2 regions of the Blastococcus goldschmidtiae genome follow, and region 2 is predicted to be linked to the other one. Evidence: riboswitches for the same ligand, from Rfam matches in the RefSeq annotation. Region 2 holds a riboswitch; the other holds the start of a gene.
The links. Region 2 has a riboswitch for cyclic di-AMP ahead of RM425_RS09675 (M23 family metallopeptidase). Riboswitches for the same ligand answer to the same signal wherever they lie in the genome.

Region 1: it holds a riboswitch for cyclic di-AMP, as region 2 does, so the genes downstream of both, RM425_RS06770 (LysM peptidoglycan-binding domain-containing protein) here and RM425_RS09675 (M23 family metallopeptidase) in region 2, are expected to answer to the same signal.

Annotation. Positions count from the first base shown of each region.
Region 1 covers NZ_JAVREI010000002.1:420,909-428,035, reverse strand. Annotated here, with positions in the region: gene lysA (diaminopimelate decarboxylase) at 1-529, shown strand, start outside; gene RM425_RS06770 (LysM peptidoglycan-binding domain-containing protein) at 1,026-1,859, opposite strand; cyclic di-AMP (ydaO/yuaA leader) riboswitch at 1,941-2,116, opposite strand; partial or broken gene RM425_RS06765 (IS3 family transposase) at 2,413-3,300, opposite strand; gene RM425_RS06760 (DUF305 domain-containing protein) at 3,500-4,102, opposite strand; gene RM425_RS21630 (DUF6153 family protein) at 4,184-4,630, opposite strand; gene RM425_RS06755 (IS110 family RNA-guided transposase) at 4,839-6,083, opposite strand; gene RM425_RS06750 (hypothetical protein) at 6,489-6,638, shown strand; gene RM425_RS06745 (TVP38/TMEM64 family protein) at 6,680-7,127, shown strand, end outside.
Region 2 covers NZ_JAVREI010000005.1:73,981-81,107, reverse strand. Annotated here, with positions in the region: gene RM425_RS09695 (DUF3145 domain-containing protein) at 1-141, opposite strand, end outside; gene RM425_RS09690 (GGDEF domain-containing protein) at 580-1,722, opposite strand; gene RM425_RS09685 (maleylpyruvate isomerase N-terminal domain-containing protein) at 1,848-2,741, shown strand; gene RM425_RS09680 (TVP38/TMEM64 family protein) at 2,728-3,390, opposite strand; gene RM425_RS09675 (M23 family metallopeptidase) at 3,423-4,763, opposite strand; cyclic di-AMP (ydaO/yuaA leader) riboswitch at 4,775-4,932, opposite strand; tRNA gene RM425_RS09670 (tRNA-Ile) at 5,123-5,196, shown strand; gene RM425_RS09665 (PaaI family thioesterase) at 5,219-5,635, shown strand; gene RM425_RS09660 (methyltransferase family protein) at 5,628-6,254, opposite strand; gene RM425_RS09655 (cation transporter) at 6,251-6,985, opposite strand; gene RM425_RS09650 (ArsR/SmtB family transcription factor) at 6,982-7,127, opposite strand, start outside.

The DNA.
Region 1 (7,127 bases), on a different contig from region 2:
GCTCTGGGACGACGCGCGCCATGAACTGACCGCCCACCTGGGGCACCACGTGCGACTGGAGATCGAACCCGGGCGCTTTCTCGTCGCGAACTCCGGAGTGCTCGTCGCCGAGGTCCGCGCGTTCAAGCGGATGGGGTCGAACCGATTCGTCCTCTTGGACGCCGGCTTCAACGATCTCATCCGGCCTGCCCTGTATGGCAGCAGTCACGGCACCGAGGTCATCACCCGGGAGGGAGACAGGCGTGACGGGGACGTGTCGGCCACAGTGCTGGCCGGCCCCCTGTGCGAGTCAGGAGACGTCTTCACCCAGAGTCCGGACGGCGTCGTCGAGCACGCACCACTGCCGGCCGTCGTGGTCGGCGACCTCGTCGTCTTCATGAACACCGGGGCGTACGGAGCCAGCATGTCGTCGAATTACAACTCACGTCCACTTGCACCCGAGGTGCTCATCGATGGAGGCGCCGTGCGTCTGATCCGTCGACGGCAGACGATCGACGACCTCTTGGCCTTGGAGGACGTGGCCGAATGAGCCAGGTCGGATGCAGAACGCCAAAGAGCAGTGACTTGACTCTGAGAGCGGCGCGGGTATGGGGGCGACATATCATCACTGCTCACTCATAGGGGGCCCTCCGCCGGCACCCGACAGGAACCGAGAGTTTCGCGGAGCTCATGCGAATCCGCAGACCAGGGATATCCCACCGTCGGGACTGGTTCGGGCCCCAGGCTGGCGGTCGACATCGGCCGACCGACGAGCTACGCACGCGGGGGCGTGACTCGGCTGGCGTCCGCTGTCTGGACACATCAGTCGCAGTTGCGCCGGCTCCACACAGAAGACTTTGTGAGGCGGGAGTCGGTGGGTCAGTGGGTCATGTCCACCGGGGCAGCCAGGGACCACAGCCGCGGCGGCGTGCCCGAACGTCGGGCCGCCCGTAGACAGCGCCCCCTGCCCCACCGAACAGCGGGGCAGGGGACGCTTGTCGTCGGTCCGGGCTTAACGGACCACCGCGGTCAGTCGGTTACCCGGCTCACCGGAACGCCACGTGGGGGTGATCCATGTGGTTGGCCGTGGCGGATCCGCGGTCTTCCATTGCGCGCCACGCCCAACCGGTCCACGGACCGGCAATCCGCTGCCGCCAGATCACGCTCTCGACTCCGAGCCGAGCCGCGTTGTCGATCACGTACTGGGCGACGGCGTCTCCCTTGGCCCGGTCGGTGTAGACCATGAAGTCAGCCGCGCGGCCCTGGGTGGGGGTGTGCCCGGGGCGGGTGAGGACTGTCGAGATGCCGAACCGATCGGCGATCTCCTGGACGGCGGGTCGGACGTGCGGATCCCACGCCCCGTAGGCGCTCGAAGGCGCAGCCGCTGCATACGTCGGCGCGGGGGCTGGGGCCGGGGCGGGCCTGTCCGAGCCACGGCTGGCGCGCTCTGGAACGGCACGCGGCGCGGCGGCCGGGGAGGCTTGCCCGCTGAGGAGGAGGCGCTGACCGACGCGCAGGACGTTCGGGTTCGCGCCGACGACCTCCCGGTTGAGGGCGTGCAGCTGCTGCCAGGTGGTGCCGTGCCGGGCAGCGATCCTGTTGAGCGTGTCTCCCGCGCGTACGGTGTACGCGCTCGAGCCGCTGGCCGCTGACGGCGTCGAGCCGGAGCCGCCGGTGGTGAGCACCTGACCGATGCGCAGGAGGTTCGGGTTGGACCCGATCGTGTCGCGGTTGTCCGCGTAGATCGTTCGCCACGAGGTGCCGTGGCTGGCCGCGAGTCCGCCGAGGGTGTCGCCGGAGCGAACCGTGTGGTCCCCGGAGTGAGCCTGAGCGGGGGCGATCATCCCGACGGAGACGGCCGCTGCTGCCGCGACGACCACGGCGGGTCGTGCCACGGCCGCCACGACAGGGTTGCGGGTAGGGCGGCGGTGCCGCCCGACGTAGCGCTTAGACATAGGTGGTGAGCCTCTCGCCGCCTACGGAGTTAGCTGTCGGGTTCCGGCGAGAGCTGCCCGGCCGCATCACACGGCTTCACCCCAAGACCTGAAGGCCTAGTCATGCGAGGTGGGTCCCCCGCCCTGCCCGTCGTTTTCAACAGGACCGGTGTGACGGCGGGCAGGTTCGGCGGTGCCATCATCCGGGTCCACCGCTCGGCGAACCTCAGCACGGTATGCAGACTCCGGATGAGGGCAGCAACCCCCGGGTCGACTTTCCCCGCTGCGCCCGCGAGGATGAACTATGCGTCATAGGAGCCTGCACCGCGTGTGATTGTCAGCTCGGTCAACCACTGCTTGACGGCGGACTCCCAGGTGTCTTCCCTGACCGCTTCAGACGCGGAGCCGCACGACCTCGAGTTGACGCCGCAGAACGCCGCCGGTGTATCCGACGCCGATCGGGACTGCTGCAGCTTCGGTTGACGGTGGTTGGGAGTGATCATGCCGCGATAGCGGCTTGAGTGGTGAAGGCGAGTTCGAACTCGACCGGGGTGAGCTTGCCAGTGCGCGTTGCCGACGGCGGCGGTTGTAGGTGTGCTCGGTCCAGAACACGATCGCGGCGTGCAGCTCGGCGCGGGTGCGCCAGCGGCGGCGGTCCAGGACGTTCTTCTGCAGCAGCGCGTGCCATGACTCCATCGCAGCGTTGTCACCTGCCGAAGCAACTCGCCCCATCGAACCTTGCAGGCCTGCGGCGGTCAGGACCGCCTGGAATGATCTTGCTCGAAATTGCGATCCGCGGTCGCTGTGAACCACGACCACACCGCCGGGCCGACGTCGGGCCACTGCCGTGCGCAGTGCGGTGACGGCCAGCTGGGCGGTCATCCGCTCGTCGATCGCGCAGCCGACGATGCGGTTGCTGAACAGGTCCTTGACCGCGCAGCAGTACAGCTTGCCTTCCGCGGTGGGGTGCTCGGTGATGTCGGTCAGCCACACCCGGTCCGGGGCGGGCGCGGTGAAGTTCCGCTGCACGTGGTCGTCGTGCACCGCCGGGCCGGGGCTCTTGCCCGCCACCCCTTGCGCACCGTGGTCGACCAGAGCTTCTGCGCCGAGCACAGCCGCCAGATCCGCCGCTCACCGGCGACCAGGCCAACGCCGGCGACTTCGTCGGCGACGAACCGGTAGCCGAATTCCGGGTCATCGCCGTGGGCGTCGATGAGGGCGTTGGTGAGGTAGGCGTCGGCGAGGTCGCGCTGGCTGACCGGGCTGGTCTGCCACTTGTAGAAGGCTGCGTGGAGAAGCCGAGCACCCGGCAGGTCACCGCGACGGGGATCTTCTCGGCGAGCTCTTGGACCAGCGGGTACGTCATTTTGGGAGGCTGCCCCCGGGTCGTCGGTCGTCATCGGCCGATCGACAACCAATGGCAGTCGGCGGCCGGTGGCCCGGTCACACCGGTGGGCGGTCGCTGTTCGACCGCATCATCGGCGCCCGCTGTGTCGGCTCAACGATGGAGCCTCTCGGAGGCGGGAATATAAGGGTGATCAGGCACCTGGTGCTGCCGATCAGTGACCGGCAGCACCAGGTGGAGATCAGCCGCCGAGCTCTACGAGTAGTGCCTCCATCTCGGCGATCTCCTGCATCTGCGTCTCGCTGATCAGCTGCGCCAGCTCCAGCGCTTCAGTGTCCCGTCCATCCTTGAGCTCCGTCTGTGCCATCTGCACAGCACCCATGTGGTGCTCGATCATGGACTGCAGCCACATCCGGTCGAATTCGGGACCCGCGACGGGCATCTCCTCCATGTCCATGTCCATGTCGTTGGAACCGTGGTCCATGCCACCCATGCCATCGGACTCGAGCGGCTCACCCCACTCCTCGAGCCATCCGGTCAACAGATCGATCTCCGGGTCCTGCCCGGCCTCGATGCGGTTGGCCAAGTCGACGACGCGGGGATCAGTGGCTCGCTCCGCGGCGACATCTGACATGCTGAGGGCCCCCTCGTGGTGCGGGATCATGCCCTGCGCGAAGGCGACGTCAGCATCGTTGAACGTCGCTTCCTCGGTCGCAGAACTCTCCGCCCCGGGGCTGCTGCCGGCGGAGGAGCCACCGGAGCTGCCCGAGCAACCGGTCAGGATGATCGTGCCGGCGATGAGTCCGCCGGTCAGCTGGACGAGTCGTGCTGTGGTGCGGGTCATTGCAGTCTCCTGTTGGTTGCGGTGCCGGCGTGCCGTTCGACCCCTCCGACGCCTTGGTCGGCGGGGTCCAGATCGGTCGGCCTAGATCCGCAGGAGACACAGCGACGCTAGTTCCGGTGGTCGTGGAGGCCTCAACCAACCCATCGGCGGTCGTAGCCCGCGTTCGACGGCGCACCGGGCCGACGAAGCAAGGCGCCGCCCTCGACCCGTTGCCCGAAGAGCGAGGAACCCAGCCAGAAAGACCGCGAGACACAGGGACCACGCGTGGTTGGCGAGGTCATGATCCGGTGCATCACCCGGCGTCGGAATCCCGGCTACTGCCGCCAAACGCTGGATGGGGGCGGCCACGGAGGAACCGCTGAGCGAAGACTCCGGGCTGAACGCGGCCGATGCTGCGGATGGGTGACCGATGCCGTTATCGGCGTGCGCCGAGGCGCTACCGCCGACCCCCGGTTCGGCGAAGACGTGCTGGGCGCCGTGCATCGACAGGACACCGGCGAACAACCACAGGATCCACAGCTTTCGCATTGGCACGACCACCCCCTTCACGAACCGATCTCAGGGTACTGGTCCACGTAGTAGTAAGCCGCCAAGACAAACCGACGGCGCCTGGGTCTCCCGGAGGTGGTCATCCAGAGAGTCCGCGACGTTTGGCGGGACGACCTGCCGACGGAGGGGATGACCCCGACCCTGATGCGGGTCGCCCAGAGGTGCTCACCGGCTGAGTAGCCCTGTGTCAAGCCGCCGCTGCGGCGTCCTGGTTGAGGTAGCGGTTGAGGGCGCCGTGGCGGGCCGGATCGTAGGGAACTGAGTCCTGCCAGCAGCGCCATATGACGGCGGTCCAGGCGCGGGCCAGCACTCGAACGGCGTGTGGGTGGCGCATGCCGCGGGCTCGGGCGCGGGTGTAGATGTCGGCGGCCCAGGGGTTGGCGTGGCGGGAGTCGTCGGCGAAGTCGGTGAGCGCCCGGCGAAGCTTGGCGTCGGCGGCGTAGCGGAACCCGACTGCGCGATGCTTGCCTGACTCGAAGGTAACCGGGCAGGCACCGGCCGCGGCAGCCAGTGCATCGGCGGTCGGATAGCGGCCGCGGGCGTCGCCGATCTCGGCCAGCAGGGCGGCGGCTCTGATCTGGCCGGCGCGGGGCAGGCTGGTGAAGATCGGCGCGTCCGGGTGCAGAGCCAGGGTCTCCTTGATCCGCCGGCTGAGGGCGGCGGCCTGGGCCTCGATGGCGTCGATGGCGGCCAGCAGCGCCAGGGTGATGTGCCGGCGGGCATCGGCCTCGATACCGGTGAGCCCGGCCGGGGCGCTGCGCAGCCGGTCGATGAAGACCGCGGCCGGGGTGCGTCCGCAGTAGCCCTCAGCGGCCAGCCAGGCGGCCATCGTCTCCTCGTCGAGGACGGCTGCCTCGGCCGCGGTGGGAAAGCGCTGCAGGAAGGCGCGGGCGATCGGGCTGTGCAGGTCGAAGAACAACCCCACTGCGCCGGGAAAGGCCAGCTCCAGGGTGTGCCGCAGCTGGTTGACCAGACCGACCCGAACCTCGACCAGGTCCTGGCGGGCACGCACCAGGGCGCGCAGGCCGGTGGTGGCGGGGGTGTCGCGGGTCAGGTCGGTGTAGCGGTGCCCGTCGGTGCGCATCGTGTCGGCCAGCAGATAGGCGTCGAACCGGTCGTCCTTGCCCGCGCCCCGGTAACGAGAGCGCAGGTTCTTCACCTGCCGCGGCGGCACCACCGCCACCGGCAGGCCGGCGTCGAGCAGCGCCTCCACGACCGGCCCGTCGGGGCGTTCGATGCCGACTCGAACCACGTACAGCTCGGTCAGGCGGGTGACCAGTCGAGCCAGCCCGGCGCGGCTATGCGCGACCGTGTGGCGCCACAACACCGCGCCGGCGGCATCGACGACGCAGACCGCATGGTCGGCACTGGCCCAGTCGATGCCGGCGAACACCGGCCCTGCCGGACGGGCCGCGACGGTGGGATCGTTCATGTGTGCCTCCTGGCTGTTGCAGCAGCGGGGAAGCACCCGGTGGTCTCGGGACGTGCACGCCGGTCGCTCACTGATCGGCGCTCGAGGCGCTCAGCCCTGTCGCCAGTCGGCACGTCCCGGGCCACCGGATCCCCTGCAGAACTCAGCCTGGCTGTGACCTCCAGCAAGCCCAGCGGGCAGTGATCCGGTGGGGACCCGGGGTGCGCCAGCGACCCTCTCAGTCAGTCACCGGCTCGTCGAGGGTCCTCCAGTGAGTCGCAGCGTCGTCCAGCGGCGCCCCTTCATGGAGTTCAGGTCGGTACAGTACTGGGAGCACTATCGGGTTCCGAGCTCACCACAGTTGCGCGCGACCGTGACGACGCACTCCCACGGTCGGCTACTACCAGACGTAATAATCTTCACCCCGTGTACACGGGGGATGTACCGATGCTCGCGGCCATGGCGCTGGTCCTGCTGGTCGCTCTGCTCATGCGACTGGTCCGCAGGCGACACCTCGGGAAGGCGCGCCGCTCCAGCCGGATGCCGGGGCAGCTACCTGTCCGGGTGACGGGGTGACCCCACTCCCCCGGCGGGTTTCGGTGCGTGTCCTTGCCGCGGTGGCGGTCCTGCTCATCGGCACAGCGGTTGCCGTATCGGTCCAGCTGCCGAACGTCGAGGGTATGCGCGCCTGGCTGGCTGAGGGCGGCTGGGTGAGGTGGGCCATGGTGGTCCTCGGGGTCGCCGTCGCATTGTTGACCCCCATCTCCCGGACGGCGCTGTCCGTCCTGGTCGGTGCCGTTGCTGGCTTCCCTGCGGGGCTGGCGGTGGCCATGGGCGGCGGAATGCTCGGTGGTCTGGCCGGTTTCGTCCTGAGCCGGTGGCTGGGCCGTGACGCTGTGGTGCGCTTGGCCGGCGCGCGTCTGGCTCGGCTGGACCGGGTGATGAGCCAACGAGGCTTCGTCTCGGTACTCGTTGCGCGAGCCATGCCAGTGGCCCCGTTCGTCTTCGTCAGCTACGCGGCCGGCTTGAGCGGCGTCCGGCTCGTCCCCTACCTGTTGGGGACCG
Region 2 (7,127 bases):
CGAACCGGTCCAGGCGACCTCGGCACGGTAGGCACCGTGCGCCGCGGGCTGCTCGTCCCACGTCAGGGAGACCGGCGCGCCGACGACGCGCTCGAGCGCCCACTCGACATGCTGGCAGAGCGCTTTCGGGCACGCGTGCACGAAAACGACACCCTGGGTTGACCGTCGCTGCACGGGGCACCTCCATCGACTCGATCGGTCTCGTCTTCCCCTACGGACCCATCGATTCGGTGACGCGCTGTGTTCGGCAGTGGCGGAGCAGGGCTCCCGGGAACAGTCTGCACGATGGGAGCCCGATCGCGCCAGCCCGAGTGGGACTGTTGTTCTCCATGTGACGGAAGAGACCGGATCGACCGCTTTCCCGCTGGTCAGCAGCCATAGCACGACCCGCGGGCCCCCGTCCAGCGGGTCCGGAGTGGTCCGGCGCCGCTCGGCGACGCCGAGCGTGGGCCAGGTGGGCGCCCGGCGTGCCCGAAGCGGCGGACCGCCCCATGTCGTCACGGAGCGTAATCAATTCGCGTGACGGACAGTGGTACCACCCGCACAGCGCGGCGTGTCGCACGACCGGGACGAGCCGGCTCAGGTCGACCGCAGGGCGAACCGGTCACCACCGGCCGCCTTGGCCTGGTACATGGCGGCGTCGGCGCGGTGCAGGAGACCGGCGACGTCCTCGGCCGGCAGCACCTCGGCGACGCCGATGCTGGCGGTGACGCCTCCGCGGGCGCCCACCAGGGCGACCGCCTGCCGCAGCCGCTCGGCCAGCATCTCCCCGGAGAAGGCCTCCGACACCTCGGCCAGCACGGCGAACTCGTCACCGCCCAGCCGGGCCACCGTGTCGGTCTCCCGGACGGCGACACCGAGGACCGAGGCGACGGCCTGGAGCAGCGCGTCGCCGGCGGCGTGCCCGTCGCGGTCGTTGACCGCCTTGAAACCGTCGAGGTCGACGACGCAGACCACCGTCCGGTGGCCCCGGGCCGCCCCCTCCACCGCCAGCGGCAGACGCTCGATCAGCGTCCGCCGGTTCGGGATCCCGGTGAGCGGGTCGGTGGCGGCCAGCGTCCGCTGCGTGCCGATCAGCTCGAGCTGACGGTCGTGCGCGGCCCACGCGTTGGCCGAGGCCATGGTGCAGATGAGCGTGAAGGCGATCATGACAGTGAGGAAGAACGCCGCGTTGGTCGTCATCCCCGACGTCCCCGCCAACGCGACGTAGCCCACCGTCATCGACGTGCCCATGGCGACGACCCCGTAGGGGGGGTAGGCCACGGCCATGTAGGTCAGGGTCAGGAAGAGCAGCGCGTCCAGCGGACTCTCGGCCCCGCCGTCGAGCCAGGTCGAGAACAGGATGACCGCCGTCGTGGCCAGGGTCCACAGGTAGAACATCGTGGGCCCGCGGCGGTCCCGCATCATGTCCTGCAGCGGCAGGAGCAGCAGCGCCGGGGACACCAGCACGACCAGCGCGCCGAGCGCCAGGAAAAGCGGGTGCTGCCTGCCCGGGGTGTCGGTGTGGACCACGTAGACCAGCACGGAGACGGCGCCGATCTCGGTGATCAGCACGCCGTAGCGGACGTGCCGCACCCAGTAGGCGGCACGGTCGTCGTCGGTGGCCAGCGGCCGGTAGAGGCCGTCGAGGACCACGGCGAGGAGCCGGCGGACGGCTCCCGCTGCGCGGCCGCCCGCCGGCGCACCGCCGCTGCGGCGGTCCCCCGTGAGTGCGCTGGTCACATCCCGGCGATCGGCGTCGCCGGTCGTCCGCTTGACCGGACCTCACCCGCGGGGGTGAGGACCGGTTGCGGGGGCGGGCGCCGCGACTCATGCCTGCCGGGCAGTCGCCTGGGTAGGCCCGGGACATGGGACGACAGCAGGGCATGTCCGACGCCGGGCGCGAGGAGGTCGGCGCGCGGGTGCTGAGCGCGTGGGATGCCTTCATCGCCGCGGCCGAGCGGGTCGAGTTGAGCCGCCCCTCACGGCTGCCGGGGTGGCGCGCCCACGAGATCTGCGTGCACCTGGGGTGCTGGGACGACCACACGGCGATGGCCGACCTGATCGCGTCCGCCCGCACCGGGGCGACCGGCGCGCAGCCCGATCCGGACGCGGTGAACGCCCGCGTCACCGCCGCGCACGCCGGGGCGACGCGGGCCGACGTGCTCGATGCGCTCCGCCGCAACCGGGACGCCACCGCCCGGTACCTGGCCGAGGAGCCGGTCGAGCTCGACACCACCCCCACGGTGTCGGTGGTCGGGCGGGTGCCGCTCCTGAGCGTCGTCCTCGGGCAGGCCTACGAACTGGCCGTGCACGGCCTGGACCTCGTCTCGTGCGGCGCGGAGCCACCGCCGCCGGAGGTGCTCCAGTCGGGCCTGGCGGCCCTCACCGACGTCACGGGGGCGCTGGCCACCTCGTGCGGCATCACCGGCGAGGTCACCCTGGCCACGCCGGACGGCGGCTGGTCGTTCGCCGCCGATCCCCAGGGCTGGGTCGTGCGGCCGGTGCCCGGCGGCACCCACGAAGGGCCCGCGGTCGAGGCGTCGGCCGAGCTGCTGCTCGACGCGGCGGCGGGGCGCACCAACCCGGTGCCGGCCGTCGCGCGCCGGCAGCTCAAGGTGCACGACGTCGGTGGCCTGCTGGTGCTGGCACCGATCGTGCAGAAGGTGCCGGGCATCCCGGGCGGTCCGATCCTGCAGCTCGCGGCACGCACCGTGGGCGGCGCGGGCGGTGTGCTCGGCCGGCTGCTCAGGAGGGGCTGACGCCCGCGCGCCGTCGTCGGAACCAGAGCGTGCCCACCACCGCGAGCGCGATCACCGGGAGCGCCGTCGCCGCCGTGGCGCTGGACACCAGCGCGGGAGCCGAGGCGCCGACCCCCACCTGCACCACGGTGCTCGGCAGGATCCCCAGGGCGGTCGCCGTGAGGTAGGGCAGCAGCCGCATCGCGGTCAGCCCGGCGCCGTAGCTGAGGACGACGAAGGGCACCACGGGAACCAGCCGGCCGATCAGCAGCGCGACGAAGCCGCGGTCGACCAGCAGGCGGTCCAACCGGGCCAGCCGCGGTCCGGCCAGCCGGGTGACCGCCGCCCGGCCCAGCCAGCGGGCGAGCCCGAAGCTGCCGACGGCGCCCAGCATCGCCCCGGCCAGGGCCACGAGCAGCCCGGGCCCGAACCCGGCGACCAGGCCGAGCAGCACCGAGACGGCCGTGCGCGGCACCGGCGCCATGAGGACCACGCCGACGCCCGCGACCAGCGCGGCCCACCCCGCCGCACCGACGCCGTCCAGCCAGCGCCGGACGACGTCGACGTCGGGGAGCTCCACGGTGAGGGCGAGCACCAGGCCCGCCCCCAGCAGCAGCGCCAGCAGGGATGCGCGCAGCCAGGTGGTGTCAGCCCTCTCCCGCGCTCGCACCGCTCCATGATCGGGCACGGGCGCCCCTCGGCTCAGCAGCCGCCGAGGGAGATTCCGTGCCGGGCCAGCCATGGCACCGGGTTGGTGCGATCCACGTAGAGGCCACCGGTGTGCACCTCGAAGTGCAGGTGGGGCCCGGTGGACTGACCGCGGTTGCCGACCTCGGCGATCTGCTGGCCCGCCGAGACGACCTGTCCGGGGCTGACGAAGAACTTGTTGACGTGGCCGTACACCGTGATCACGCCGTCGCCGTGCTGCACCGCGACCGCCAGGCCGAATCCGCTGGCCGGGCCGGCCTGGAGCACCACGCCTCCGTCGGGGGCGTGCACCGGCGTGCCGATCGGGGCGGCGATGTCGACGCCGGCGTGCAGGGTGCCCCAGCGCGAGCCGTAGCAGGAGGTGACCCGGCCGTTGGTCAGGCCCGCACCACCACCGGCGCCGCCGCCGGCCGAGGCGAGGCTCCGCGTGGGAGCGCCCTGTGCACTCGGGGTCGGGGTCGGGGTCGGGGTCGGGGTCGGGGTCGGGGTCGGGGTCGGCGTCCTGGTGACGGTGACGGCCGCGGCCCGGGCGGCGGCCTCGGCCTGGGCCCGCTGCTGTGCCTCCCACGCCTCCGCGGCGTCGCGGGCGCCCTCCATCTCGAGCAGCCGGATCTCGGCCGCGCGCAGCTGCTGGTCGAGGGCCGCCTTGTCGGCGGCGACGGCGTCGAACTCGACCTGGGCGCCCGCCATCTGCGCCTCGGCGGCGGCGTGGGCCTCCGCGGCGGCGCCGGCCGCGCGGTCGCGCTCGACGACGGATTCCTGGGCCGCCCGCTCCGCGCGGGCCTGCTGGACCTCGACGACCTCCATCGCGCGCATCGTCTTCGCACGTTCGGCGCCGAGGACGTCGAGCGTGGCGGCCTGCTGGAGCAGCTCTCCAGGGCCCTCGGCGTCGAGGAGCAGGTGCATGTCCCCGAAGGTCTCCTGGCCCCCACCCATGTAGGCGGAGCGGCCGATCTCGGCGACCTCGTCCTCGGCCTGCTCGACGGCCCGCTCCGCATCCTGGAGCGCCGCGGCCGCGTACCAGGCCTGCAGCGAAGCGGCGTCGAGGGCTGCCTGGGCGGCGAGCGCCTCGCCACTGGCGGCCTCGGCCTCGAGGGTCATCCGCTGGAGCTTCTGCTCGGCCTCGGCGACCCGGGCGCCGATCGCGGCGACCTCCGCCGCGACGGCGTCGTGCTCCGACTGGGCGGCGTCGACCCGGGCGTCGTCGGCGGGAGCGGCGGTCGCCGCCGGCGCGCCGATCAGCGCGGCGGCGAGCAGTGCGGTGGTGGTGAGGGACGTCCGGAGGCGTCGGCGACGGGGCGAGGGGGTAGTGCTGCGGTGGTGCAGGGTCGCCAAGGCGACGGTTCTCCATTCCTCACGACCGCCTACCGAGTTAGCTGACGGGTTCGGGCCGTTAGGTGCCCTACCTGTCCGCGCGAGGTGCACGGGCAGGATTCACCCCAGAACTGCGATGGGTCCCCGGTCCCCCCGGCCATCAGGCCGGCGGGTTCGGCGGGGTCCGGCCGAGGCCCTCGGGTTCGACGGCTGTGCTCGGTGGACCGCAGGGGACGGTACAAGCCAAACCTGGGAATGTCACAGCCGGATAACGGGAACTTTGGCAACATCGGGGCGAACTCGCCGACGCGACCAGCGGGACGGCTGGGCAGCGGGTTCCACGGGTGTGAGGCATGCCTCTCTGGCAGGCTGTGGCCGCCGGGGCGGTAGCTCAGCCGGTCAGAGCATGGGACTCATAATCCCTGGGTCGTGGGTTCGAGCCCCACCCGCCCCACCGCGAGGAGAGGAAGCCACCCGTGCCGTCGGACGACGCGCTCGCCGGCCGCGCGCAGGCCGTGCTGGACATCCCGCTGCACCGCTTCCTCGGCATCGACCTGCGCCGGCGGGACGACCCGGCCGCGGGGATCTGGTTCGCCGTCGACTCCCCCGCGCTGAACCCGGCGGCGATGCTGCACGGCGGCGTCGTCTACACGGTCCTGGACGTGGCCGCCTTCCTGGCGCTGCTGCCCCACCTGACCGACGGCGAGCACGCGGTGACCCACGACCTCACGGCGTCGCTGCTGCGACCGGTTCCGGCAGGTGCCCGCGTGGACGTCACCGCCTCGGTGCTGCGCCGCGGCCGTGCGGTCGCCTTCCTGCGCACGGAGGCCTGGGTCGACGGGCAGCTGGTGGCCGCGGGCCAGGTCACCAAGACGGTCGTTCCCGTCAGCTGATCCCGACCGGCCGCCCGGCGGCCTCCGGCAGACGCCCCAGGCCCGGGACGAACCTGCCGGCCGTCGCCGCGTAGGCGTCGTACGCCGCGCCGTGCACGGCCCGGAGGTAGGGCTCCTCCACGGCGCGGACCTGCAGCTGGACGGCGACGACGAGTGCCGCCAGCGCGAGGACCCCGACCCACGTCGGCACCGTCAGCACGATCCCGAGCTGGGCGACTCCCATCGCGGTGAAGACCGGATTGCGAACGTGCGCGAAGACGCCCGCCGTCACCAGCTCGGTGCGCTCGCCGGTATCGACGCCGATCCGCCAGGACGTGCCCATGCCGGTCTGCGCGGCCAGGGTGGCGGCGAATCCGGCGAACGCCACCGCGAGTCCGGCTCCCTGGAGGGCGAGCGGCGGGTCCGTCGGCACCACACCGGCGATCGCGAGCAGCGGACCGCCGAGGCCGAGGACGATCGCGGCGACGAACAGCGCCCCGCCCCACCAGCCCGCATCCGCCGGGGTGCCGGAGATGCCGTGGAACCCGGCCGAGCCGGTGCGTCGCTGTTGCACCCAGGACCGGACGCCGAAGAGGACGACCAGCGCCATCACGTACAGGACCAGCGCGGCGACGGTCATCGGCCCGGCTCGCGCATCGAGACCTGGAGCGGCTCCGCCGCCGACGGCACGCAGCAGGCGTCGGTGCAGCCGTCGTCGCAGGAGCAGCCCTCTCCGGCCGCGCCGGGGAGGGCCGGGCCGCAGCCGCAGCCCTCGCCCCGCCACGCCTCGCGTCCTTCGCGGACGGCGACGGCGGCGATGACCAGCCCGGCGACCGGGTCGGCCCATCCCCAGCCGAGGGTCGCGTTGAGGAGCAGGCCGAGGAGCAGCACCGCGGACAGGTAGGTGCACAGCAGCGTCTGGGTCGAGTCGGCGACGACGGCGCGCGACCCGAGGGCCCGGCCTGTGCGGCGCTGCGCCCAGGAGAGGAAGGGCATGACGAGCAGGGAGGCGATCGCCAACCCGATGCCGACCGGCGACGCGTCGGGGTCCGCACCCGTGACGAGCGCCCGGACCGATTCGACGCCGACGTAGGCAGCGAGGGCGAAGAAGGCCAGGGCCATCAGGCGCAGCGCCTGCCGCTCGCGCGACTCGGGCAACCGGTGGCGGAACTGCCACAGGATGATCAGCCCGCTGGACACCTCGACGACCGAGTCGAGCCCGAACCCGATGAGGGCGACCGACCCGGCGGCGAGCCCGGCGGCGATGGCGATGACCGCCTCGACCACGTTGTAGGTGACCGAGGCGCCGGCCAGCAGCTGCGCGCGCCGGCCGAGCCGGGTGCGCTCGCCGGGCGTCAGGGTCGCCGTCATCGCGCGGCCTGCTCGCCGTAAACCGAGCACAGGGCCACGGCGTCACCGGTCGCGGCCAGCAGCCGCTCGGTCGAGGCGAGGACGTCCATCAGTGCGGCGGGGTGCTGGAGCGACCACATCGACGCCCGCCCCGCGGGCCGCG